2 regions of the Alishewanella sp. WH16-1 genome follow, and region 1 is predicted to be linked to the other one. Evidence: predicted binding sites of a transcription regulator. Region 1 holds the regulator's gene; the other holds the start of a gene.
The links. Region 1 encodes sigma-54, which starts transcription at its own class of promoters, with help from an activator protein. Its sites were predicted from a motif close to GTTGGCACGNNNNTNGNNT; they were not measured.
Positions count from the first base shown of each region.

Region 2: flgF (flagellar basal-body rod protein FlgF) is a predicted target of sigma-54. The motif match lies at 2,178-2,196, and genes of this name have one in related genera.

Region 1 is NZ_LCWL01000077.1:56,077-61,687, forward strand. Features, by position in the region: gene AAY72_RS07065 (Na+/H+ antiporter subunit G) at 1-50, shown strand, start outside; gene AAY72_RS07070 (HPr family phosphocarrier protein) at 77-352, opposite strand; gene rapZ (RNase adapter RapZ) at 342-1,199, opposite strand; gene ptsN (PTS IIA-like nitrogen regulatory protein PtsN) at 1,196-1,669, opposite strand; gene hpf (ribosome hibernation promoting factor) at 1,671-1,958, opposite strand; gene AAY72_RS07090 (RNA polymerase factor sigma-54) at 1,984-3,486, opposite strand; gene lptB (LPS export ABC transporter ATP-binding protein) at 3,535-4,257, opposite strand; gene lptA (lipopolysaccharide transport periplasmic protein LptA) at 4,254-4,745, opposite strand; gene lptC (LPS export ABC transporter periplasmic protein LptC) at 4,735-5,289, opposite strand; gene kdsC (3-deoxy-manno-octulosonate-8-phosphatase KdsC) at 5,286-5,611, opposite strand, start outside.
Region 2 is NZ_LCWL01000009.1:80,774-86,384, reverse strand. Features, by position in the region: gene flgC (flagellar basal body rod protein FlgC) at 1-27, shown strand, start outside; gene AAY72_RS01385 (flagellar hook assembly protein FlgD) at 38-721, shown strand; gene flgE (flagellar hook protein FlgE) at 747-2,036, shown strand; gene flgF (flagellar basal-body rod protein FlgF) at 2,238-2,984, shown strand; gene flgG (flagellar basal-body rod protein FlgG) at 3,055-3,843, shown strand; gene flgH (flagellar basal body L-ring protein FlgH) at 3,854-4,525, shown strand; gene AAY72_RS01360 (flagellar basal body P-ring protein FlgI) at 4,535-5,611, shown strand, end outside.

The sequences.
Region 1 (5,611 bases):
GCCAGCAACAAAACAGCAGCCGCTCGCATTTGAAGTCGAATTTGCCCTAAGGTAGATGACGCAGTAGTGGCAGCGGCTACTCGCCAAAGCCGCTGTTAATCAGCTCTGTTACCGCCTTTAAGGCTGCTGCTGCGTCTTCCCCCTCGGTGGTGACCGTCAGGGTTTTGCCCTTACTGCTTGCCAGCATCAGCAACGCCAGCACACTGCCGGCGTCTGCCGTTTTACCGTCATCCTGCACCAATTCGACTTTCGCCTGATAGCGCTGACAGAGCTGCACCAGCTTAGTCGCAGCCCGCGCATGCAGGCCGAGTTGATTGATAATAGTAACCTGTGTGCTGAGTTTAGCGGCCATGGTGACGTGTTAACTCCCGATGGCGAATTTGCACGTCCTCGCGCTGGCTGCGGTAACTTTCTGCCAGAGATTCTGCGATATAAACCGAACGATGCTGGCCACCGGTGCAGCCAATGGCAATGGTCAGATAACTGCGATTGTTGCGCTCGAGATGTGGTAACCAGCTACTGATAAAGCTATTAATTTGCCAGATGTATTTACCAACTATTGGTTCTGAAGCCAGATAATCTTTTACCGGTTGATCCAGGCCGGTAAGCGGCTTTAGCGCCGGTTCCCAATGCGGATTGGGTAAGAAACGGGCATCAAAGACATAATCGGCCTCTTTCGGAATACCGTATTTAAAACCAAAGGATTCAAACAACATCACCAGCCGGCCGGTTTTCTGGCCGAGGATCCGTTCGCGTAATAATTCCGCTAACTGATGAATATTGAGTTCGGTGGTATCAATATACAGATCGGCGCGGCTGGAGATGGGATCCAGCAATTGCTGTTCCCGCGAAATCGCTTCGTCCAGCGACATGGCTTGATGGGAAAGTGGGTGTAGACGCCGGGTTTCACTAAAACGCTTAATCAGCGTGGTGTGGTCAGCATCCAGGTATAGAATAGTCAGTTCGAGTTTACGCGGTAAATAGGACAGAATTTCTGCCAGTTCTTCCGGCTCGGTCGGTAAATTGCGCACATCGATGCTAACTGCAACCCGCTCATACTGATCCATTACCGCATTAGCCAGGGTGGGCAGCAAATTCACCGGAATATTATCTACGCAGTAGTAGCCCAGATCTTCCATCACCCGTAATGCGACGGATTTACCTGAGCCTGAGCGGCCGCTGACTACCAGTAATTTCATTTGTCACCTGCCAGCTGACTGGATTCCACCAATAACTGGTACAGTTGCTGATCTGAGCCGGCGTGCCGGATTTTCTTGGTTAGCTCTTTCTGGCTAAGCAGTTTGGCAATGCCCGATAGCGTGGTTAAATGTGCCTGACACTGATCTTTCGGGATCAGGATAGCGCAGAAAATATCAACACCCTGGTTATCAATGGCATCGAAGGGGATAGGATCCTGACTGACAACAAACACCAGAATGGGCGAAGTCACACACTCCAGTTTACCATGCGGGATCGCAATACCGCCGCCAATACCGGTTGAGCCCAGCTTTTCGCGGGTCATCAGCGCTTCCAGAATGCTGTATTCAGACATTTCGGGTATTTGCTGGTGGGCCAGTTCGGCGATATATTCGAGGATTCGTTTTTTACTGTTAAAAAGAACTGCACTTTTCGTGCAGTTCTCCGCTAACATAGCGCTTAAATTAATCATCTTAGTGTCGTGACAACTTTTCTTTATGTTTGATCACTTGCCTGTCCAGCTTATCAATTAACTGGTCAATGGCGGCGTACATATTTTCGTCTTCAGAGACGGCAAAAACTTCACCACCATTCAGATGGATTTTGGCTTCAGCAATTTGTTTTAGCTTTTCGACATTCAGGACTACGTGCACATTATTGATGTTTTCAAAATGGCGCTCCAGTTTAGCAAATTTACTGTCTACATATTCTCTCAGAGAGTCGGTAATTTCTACGTGACGGCCAGTTAGGTTGATTTGCATAGACTCTTCCTTCTTGTTAAGACACTTACAGCAGGGTCTTTCGTTGATTGGATGGCGGGATAAACAGGGATTCGCGGTACTTGGCGATGGTACGCCGCGCAACGTTAATACCCTGATCAGACAAAATTTCTGCCATCCTGCTATCACTTAATGGCTTAGCGGGATTTTCCGCAGCCACCAGTTTTTTGATAAAAGCGCGAATTGCTGTGGAGGAGCATTCACCACCACTCTCTGTACTAACATGACTGGAGAAAAAGAACTTAAGTTCAAAAATTCCGCGCGGTGTATGCATATACTTTTGGGTTGTCACCCTGGAAATCGTTGATTCATGCATACTGACCATCTCGGCCACATCATTCAGTACCATTGGCTTCATGGCTTCTTCGCCGTGTTCAAAAAAAGCCTGTTGCTGCTGCACTATACAGCTGGCCACTTTTAACAGGGTTTCGTTGCGGCTTTCTAAACTTTTTAGAAACCATTTCGCTTCCTGCAGATGTGAGCGGATAAACTGGCTATCCGCACTGTTACGTGCCGTTCTGGATAAGGCCGCATATTGCTGATTAATCCTAACCTTAGGCATAGCGTCCGGGTTCAATTCTACCTGCCAGCGACCTTTGACTTTACTCACTACAACATCAGGAATAATGTACTGCTGCTCTTGCCTGATCACATCCGCACCCGGTCTTGGGTTTAAGCTGTGGATCAAACGCATCACTTCCTTCAGTTCTTCTTCTTTGAGTTTAGTCACCCGCATCAGAGAACGAAAGTCCCGGTTAGCTAAAAAGTCGGTATATTCGCTGATTATTTGTTTTGCATCATTTAAGTAGGGCGTCGCAGGATCAAACTGCCGCAACTGCACTAACAAACACTCTTGCACTGAGCGTGCGGCGACACCAACCGGGTCGAATAGCTGGATCCGCTTTAATACGGCCTCGACTTCATCGGCTTCCACATCGGGCAACTGCAAAGACTCGAGAATGTCTTCGCAGCTGATAGTGAGCAAACCCGTTTCATCCACCGCTTCAATAATAATTTCGGCGATAGCGCGGTCAGTTGCAGAAAAGGGGGTCAGTTCCATTTGCCAGCGTAAGTAGTCTTGTAAGGTCTCGGTGGTTTCTCCCTGATAAACCATATCGTCATCGGGTAGGGCTCCACTGGTTACCGGCGCAGCGCTGACTAAATCATCCCAATTGTTATCAAGCGGCAGATCGTCCTGAATGTTCTGTTCGGTCATTGCCTCGCTGCTGTCGCGCTCTGAATGGTCGGTATAATCAGTGAAGTCGTCGTTATCATCGCTGGCACTGTCTGTCGCCGGCGTATCGCGGTTCAGGTTTGCCAGACTCAGATCCGTATCTGAATGTTCAGTGCTATAGTCGTCATCGCCTTCCAGCAAAGGGTTAGCGTCCAGAGCTTCCTGAACTTCCTGCTGTAGTTCTATAGTTGATAGCTGTAGTAAACGGATCGCCTGCTGCAGCTGGGGTGTCATAGTCAGCTGTTGGCCTAGGCGCAGTTGTAAAGACGGCTTCATGTAAGTCTGATTCTCTCCTGAATATATGACTGTTGTCCGACGCCCTTACTATAGCCTGAATTGCTCACCAAGGTATACATCGCGGACCTGTTGATTCGCCAGCACGTCTTGCGGCGAGCCAGCCGCAATTAACTCGCCATGACTGACAATGTAGGCAATTTCGCAGACATCAAGGGTTTCCCTGACGTTATGATCGGTGATCAAGACACCGATCCCGCGCTGACACAGATGCTGGATAATCTTTTTGATATCTAACACGGAAATCGGGTCAACACCGGCAAAGGGCTCATCCAGCAGAATAAAAGCCGGGTTGGCGGCCAGGGCGCGGGCAATCTCAACCCGGCGCCGCTCACCACCCGATAAGGCCATCCCTAAGCTGTGCTTGATATGGCCAATATGAAACTCTTCCAGCAGTTCGTCGGCAATGTCTTCACGTTGTTGGCTGCTCAGGTCTTTGCGGGTTTGCAGTATCGCTAACAGGTTGTCATAGACCGTTAGCTTGCGAAAAATCGAGCTCTCCTGCGGTAAATAACCGATACCGGCTCTGGCGCGCTGATGAATAGGGGCGAAGGTAATGTCCTGATCATTGAGGGTGATTTGCCCTTTATCGGACGGGACTAGGCCGACAATCATATAAAAGGTGGTGGTTTTACCTGCGCCATTCGGACCGAGTAAGCCAACGATCTGGCCGGCATTCACTTCCAGACTGACATCTTTTACTACCTGGCGGCCTTTATAACTTTTCGCCAGATGCGCTACCACTAACTTCATGGATTTTCCTTGGTTTCCGGCGTAAAAATGGTCGTGACGCGGCGGTTTTGCTCGCTGCCGGCCGTTAGTTCCTGGCGCTCCAGGTTGTAACGGATAATATCGCCCCGCACCAAGGAGCCGCTTTGGGTTAACTCGGCGTCGGTCGTTAAGGTGAGGGTACGACTGGCAATGTCATAGCGAATTTCATTCGCCTGAGCAGTGACGGGACGTTCGCCGTCTAGCAGTTGTGAATAGGTTACAGGGGTGCCGCTGAAAATAAAGATTTCCTGGCCTTTACCGGCACTGGCATTAATTTCCAGACGATCCGCCTTAATGAGCAAACTGCCTTGCTTGACTTCGACATTATCAACATAAACCGCCGTATTATCGCGAATAGAAGCCTGGGTATTGTCGGCGTTAATCGAAATCGGCAACTGATGATCAGGTTTAGCCGCCAGGGTGCTGGCGCTAAACAGTATCAATAGCGCGGCGAACAGGTTAGTTTTCATTTAAATATACCGTTTCAAGATGCTTTTGTAGCTGGATGTGCTGTGCTGACAGATCAGCTAACATACCGACGCCGTTCATATAAAAACCAGGGCCAACAATACGCACTGGTTCATGGGTTTGTAAGGTTTTTTCCGGCAACAATAGTTGCAGCGAGGCGGTTTCTACCCGTTCGATAAAGCCGTCTGGTAACAGATTACGTAACAATACCTGTTGCTCCAGTATAATTTTATCCTGTGGAAACCAGATGCCATCTTTGCTGCTGATTTCCCAGGCAGCACGATGTTCGGCATTAAACAGGGTGTAACGCGGCTGTTCAAACTGGGTGAAGCCTAACTGCTCGAAATGTTCGAGCCGGCGCGCCTGTAAGTGATCGGCAATATAGCCCTCCTTGTCATAAATACGCAAGGTCAGGTTTTCAGCAATATAATCGGGAATAAATTCACGATCGGGTTGCCGGTCGAGATTGTCCTGGTGCGGAGCAAACCAAAGGTAGGCTGCCAACAGCACGAGTAAACTCACTGCCAACACTAAAAATTTTCTCATGTACTGCTACCGTCAAATTGCAGAAAACGTTGTTGGGCAATTAGCAACAAATCACAGAGTTCGCGCACTGCACCAAAGCCACCGGGTAAGCTGGTTTTCATATCAGCATGACGTTGCAAATAAGGATGAGCATCCCTTACCGCGACAGCCAGGCCGCAATGTTGCATCACTTCCCAATCCGCCAGATCATCACCTATATAGGCAACGGCCGCCGGGCTTAGTTGCAGCAGCTGTAATAATTCCTGAAAAGCTGCCGTTTTATTCTCCTGCCCCTGATAGATATAGGGTACGGTGAGTGCCCGCATGCGCTGTTCAACAATGG
Region 2 (5,611 bases), on a different contig from region 1:
ACTCTACGCTTAGGGCAGAGCTCTTAAGGACTAACTGATGACGACCGTTAATAACAACTCTGCCCTGGACGGGATGTACTGGGATAACAAAAACAAGGTGCCAGACAAGAATAATGGTGCCTTAACCCAATCTGATTTTTTTGCCTTGTTAACCCAGCAGTTGGCATTTCAGGATCCAACCAAGCCGGTTGAGAATGATCAGATGATTGCGCAGATGACTAACTTCACCATGGCCGATGGTATTTCAAAGTTAAATGAAAACTTTACCAGTCTGGCGCAGAGTATGAGTTCGAATCAGGCGCTGCAGGCGTCGTCACTGGTTGGCCGCAGTGTGTTGACGCAGTCAGATCAGTTGGTTTTTACCGGTGATTCGTTATCACGGGGGCAGATAAACGTCGATACTGTGGCAGACAATATGAAAGTGATTATTACCAAACCCAATGGCGAATTGGTAAATACCTTTAACGTGGACAATCCACAACTGGGTAAGAATGAATTTGTCTGGGATGGTACCGATGGTGATGGTGAAGCCATGCCACCCGGACTTTACAATATCAAGGTGGAAGTTAGTGCCAACGGTAAAACCGAAACCGTACCCGTGCAGGTCTACACCCCGGTTTCCAGTGTCAGCATGGGCAACAATGGCAATGGCATTATGCTAAACCTGATTGGCTTAGGATCGGTCAAGCTAGCCGATGTGTTAGAAGTTTCTTACAGTTAAACAACCGCTTAAGGTGAGGTGACATATGAGTTTTCAAATTGCATTAAGCGGCATTGCTGCTGCGCAGAAAGATTTAGATACCACAGCAAATAACATTGCGAACGTGAATACCACCGGCTTTAAAGAGTCGCGTGCCGAGTTTGCTGATGTTTACGCGTCATCAGTTTTTCAATCAGCTAAAACCAAAGTTGGCGATGGTGTGCGGACAGCCTCAATTGCCCAGCAGTTCCAGCAGGGCTCACTGCAATTTACTAATAACGCTCTTGATTTAGCGATTACCGGTGACGGTTTTTTTGTTACAGCCTCTGAAATTGGCTCCCGCGATTATGGCTATACTCGTGCGGGAGCTTTTAAGCTGGATAAAAATAACTTTTTAGTGAACAATAATGGTGATTTTCTCCAGGGTTATCCGGTAGATAGATCTACTGGCTCAACAACCTCAGTCAGTTTGAGTACGACTAACCCAATTCAAATTCCGACTACAGCTGGAGCTCCAAGTGCAACGCGCTCAATTTTTCTTTCTATGAATCTGGACTCCCGGGCAACGACTCCAACTACTGCTTTCAGTGTGGGAGATCGCTCTTCTTATAATAGTACGACTTCAACAACCGTATACGATAGTTTAGGCCAAGCTCATATTATTAGTTTGTATTTTGTGCGGGAAGCTCCGTTAACAGACAATACCTGGTCTGTATATAGTGCATTCGATGGGGATGTTCTCAATAGTAATGCACCAATTTCCACGTTGCAGTTTACTCCTTCTGGGATTCCGGTAGGTTCACCTAATCCCTTTACAGATGGTATCTTGTCACAGACTGAATTAAATGGTCTGTTGCAAAATGGTGCTACATTTCCACAAGATGTAACTGTTCGTTATCAGGATGAGTCAGGTACAAGAAATCCAACACAATACTCATCAAATTTTGAGGTGGGTACTTTAAGCCAAAACGGTACCACTGTTGGACGTTTAACCGGCTTAGATATCGATACCGGCGGCAGGCTGATGGCTACCTACTCAAATGGTGATCAGCAATATTTAGCACAAGTCTCGATGGTACGTTTTGCTAATCCACAAGGTTTAAACCAGGTTGGTAATACGTCATGGAAAGCGAGTCTTGCATCTGGTGAACCGTTGGCCGGTGAGCCTAACACAGGAACTTTTGGCAGTATCCAAAGCTCTGCACTGGAACAATCTAACGTTAACCTAACCACTGAACTGGTGGATTTAATTAATGCCCAGCGTAACTTCCAGGCCAACTCCAGAGCGTTGGAAGTCAACAGTTCGCTGCAGCAGACGATTCTGCAGATCCGGTAATCTCGATTTGACCGGTACAAAAGCCACGCAGCTGTTGCGTGGCTTTTGAGTTTTATGGTTGCTGTTTTTTTACCTACTAATTTCTTAACCGCTGTTCATTGCTAAGACCACTGTTGTGTTCTTCGCCGCAAGCTTAATCAGTTTGGCACTTTCCTTGCTTAGTATCTTGCCAAGAGTCAATTCCTTTACACGAGGTTGCTGATGGATCGTTTGCTTTATATCGCCATGAGCGGTGCCAAAGAAAATATGCATGGTATCAGTGTCAGAGCTAACAACCTGGCAAATACCGGTACAGTAGGCTTTAAAGCCGATTTTGAGCAGGCTCGCGCGATGCAGGCTTTTGGCGCAGGTTTACCAACCCGGGTGTTTTCGATGACCGAACGACCTGGTCAAAACTTTGACAGCGGTGCGCTGATTATTACTGAGCGTGAGCTGGATATGGCGATTCAGGGCGACGGTTGGTTTGCAGTTCAGGATAAAGATGGTAATGAAGCCTATACCCGCGCCGGCAATATGCAATTAAGCCCAACCGGCATGCTGTTAACCGCCAGCGGTTTGCCAGTGCTCGGCGATGACGGTCCGATCCAGTTGCCGGTACCGCTTGCCAAAATGGAGATTGGTCAGGACGGTACGGTGAGCGCAAGAGTGCAGGGCGCTCCGGCTAACGTAATGGAACAGGTAGGGCGAATTAAATTAGTTAAGCCACCTTATGCGGAAATTGAAAAAGGTAATGATGGTTTATTCCGGCGTAAAGATGGCCAGCTAGCTGAAGTCAGTGCCGAAGTCAGCTTGCTGCATGGTGCCTATGAAGGCAGTAACGTCAATGCCATTGGTGAGATGACCAGCATGATTAGCTTACAAAGACAGTTTGAGTTGCAGGTGAAAATGATGAAGCAGGCTGAGCAAATGGATCAGCAACAAAACCAACTGCTACGGATTATCGGTTAAATCAGGTTTTAGCGATTGAGGTAACCGCCTTAATCATTCGGTTCAAAGGGCTCAGGCCCGGGAGGTTCAAATGCATCCGGCTTTATGGATTAGCAAAACAGGTTTAGACGCCAAACAGCGTGATATTTCGGTGATCTCGAATAACCTGGCTAACGCCAGCACCGTCGGCTTTAAGAAAAGCCGGGCGATTTTCGAGGATTTGCTTTATCAAAATATTAATCAGCCAGGTGGCCGTTCTTCACAAAACTCGGAACTGCCTAACGGATTAATGATTGGTGCCGGTACCAAGGTGGTCGCGACACAAAAAAGCTTTACCCAGGGCAATATGATTACCACCGAAAACAGTTTGGACCTGATGATTCAGGGCCATGGTTTTTATGAGGTATTAATGCCGGATGGCACCATTTCTTACACCCGTAATGGTCAATTTACGGTAGACGGTGATGGCAATATGGTCACCTCCGGAGCCGGCTATCAGGTGCAACCGAATATTGTGATTCCGCCGGACGCGACTTCCATCATGGTTTCGCAAGATGGTGAAGTGTCTGTGCGCTTAGCCGGGCAGGTCGAAAATGCGGTACTGGGCCAGTTGACGGTAACCAACTTTATTAACCCGGCTGGCCTTGAACCGATAGGCCAGAACCTGTTTAAAGAAACGCCGGCTAGTGGCGATCCAGTACAAGGTATTCCGGGCCTGGAGGGGCTGGGCATTATTGTGCAGGGGGCGCTGGAAACCTCTAACGTTAATGTCACGGAAGAGTTGGTTAGTCTGATTGAAAGTCAGCGGGTGTATGAGATGAACTCCAAAGTGATCTCTACCGTCGATCAGATGCTGGGTTATGTCATTCAGCAGCTTTAAGGAGGCATTGATGCGTACGTTATCGTTAGTCTTGCTGTTTAGTTTACTCACAGCTTGCGCCTCGACCCGTGAGGCGATGCCCGACGACCCGTATTTTGCGCCTTTACCGCCCGAGCCAGCACCACGGCCGGTGCTGAAGACGGGTTCGTTGTTTACTCAAACGCATTCAAACAGCTTGTATTCCGATAATAAAGCGCGCCATGAAGGTGACATTATTACCGTGGTACTGCGTGAAAAAACTCAGGCGTCAAAAAAAGCGAAAACTGAAACGCAGAAAGATAGCAATGTGGCCTTTGAGCCATTGAATATCGCCGGACGCAATGCGTCTATTGGTGGCAATGTATTGCAGTTTGGCGCGGGTAGTACCCAGGATTTTAAGGGCGATGCTAAGGCAGATCAGAGCAACAGCCTGGTCGGTGACATTTCGGTCAATGTATTGCAGGTATTATCGAACGGTAATCTGGTGATCCGCGGTGAAAAATGGTTAACGCTGAACACCGGGAAAGAATATATCCGTTTAACCGGGGTGATCCGGCCACAAGATGTCGATGTGAATAACACTGTCGAGTCAACCAAGATTGCCAATGCGCGAATTGAGTACAGTGGTACCGGTGCCCACCATCATGGTCAATCACCTGGCTGGTTAGCACGGTTTTTTAATGGCCCCTTGTGGCCATTCTAGGAGCACATAATGCGTAGTAGATTCTTGCTTATCGGTCTGTTGCTGGCGCTAATCAGTGTCACCGCCGATGCTGCGCGGATTAAAGATGTCGCCGATATCGAAGGGGTTCGTTCGAACCAGCTGGTCGGCTATGGTCTAGTGGTCGGGTTACCAGGTACCGGCGAGCAAAGCCCTTTTACAGAACAAAGCTTTCGTACCATGCTGGCCAACTTTGGTATTAATTTACCTGCCGGCACCCGCACCCAGATAAAAAATGTAGCAGCAGTAGCCATTCACGCTGAGCTACCGGCCTTTGCCAAGCCAGGCCAGACTATTGATATTACGGTGTCTTCAGTCGGCAGTGCGAAGAGCTTACGCGGCGGAACTTTACTGCAAACCTTCTTAACCGGTTTAGACGGTAATGTGTATGCAGTCGCGCAGGGCAGTTTAATTGTTAGTGGCTTGGGTGCTGAAGGGTTAGACGGTTCACGGATCCTGGTCAATACGCCGACAGTAGGCCGTATCCCCAATGGCGCTGTGGTAGAGCGTGAAGTTGAGTCACCTTTTGCCAAAGGGGATTTTATTACCTTTAATCTAAAGCGGCCGGATTTTACTACGGCCAAACGGCTGGCGGAAACCATTAATGGCTTTATGGGACCGGAAACAGCCTTCTCGCTGGACGCCTCTTCTGTGCAGGTGCGGGCACCACGCGATATCAGTCAGCGCGTGTCTTATTTATCAACACTGGAGAATCTGACGTTCCAACCTGCTGATCAGTCAGCGAAAATTATTATTAACTCCCGTACCGGTACCATTGTCATTGGCAAAGACGTGCGGTTATTCCCCGCCGCAGTAACGCACGGTGGTTTAACTGTGACCATTGAGGAAAATCCACAGGTCTCGCAACCCAACCCTCTGGCGGGCGGTGATACCGCTATTGTGCAAGACAGTATTATCAACGTTAGCCCGGAAAACTCGCGGATGTTTAAGTTTGATCCCGGTGTCACCCTGGATGATTTAGTGCGTACTGTAAATGCAGTCGGTGCCGCCCCCGGCGATCTAATGGCCATCCTGGAAGCATTAAAAGAAGCGGGTGCTATCCATGGT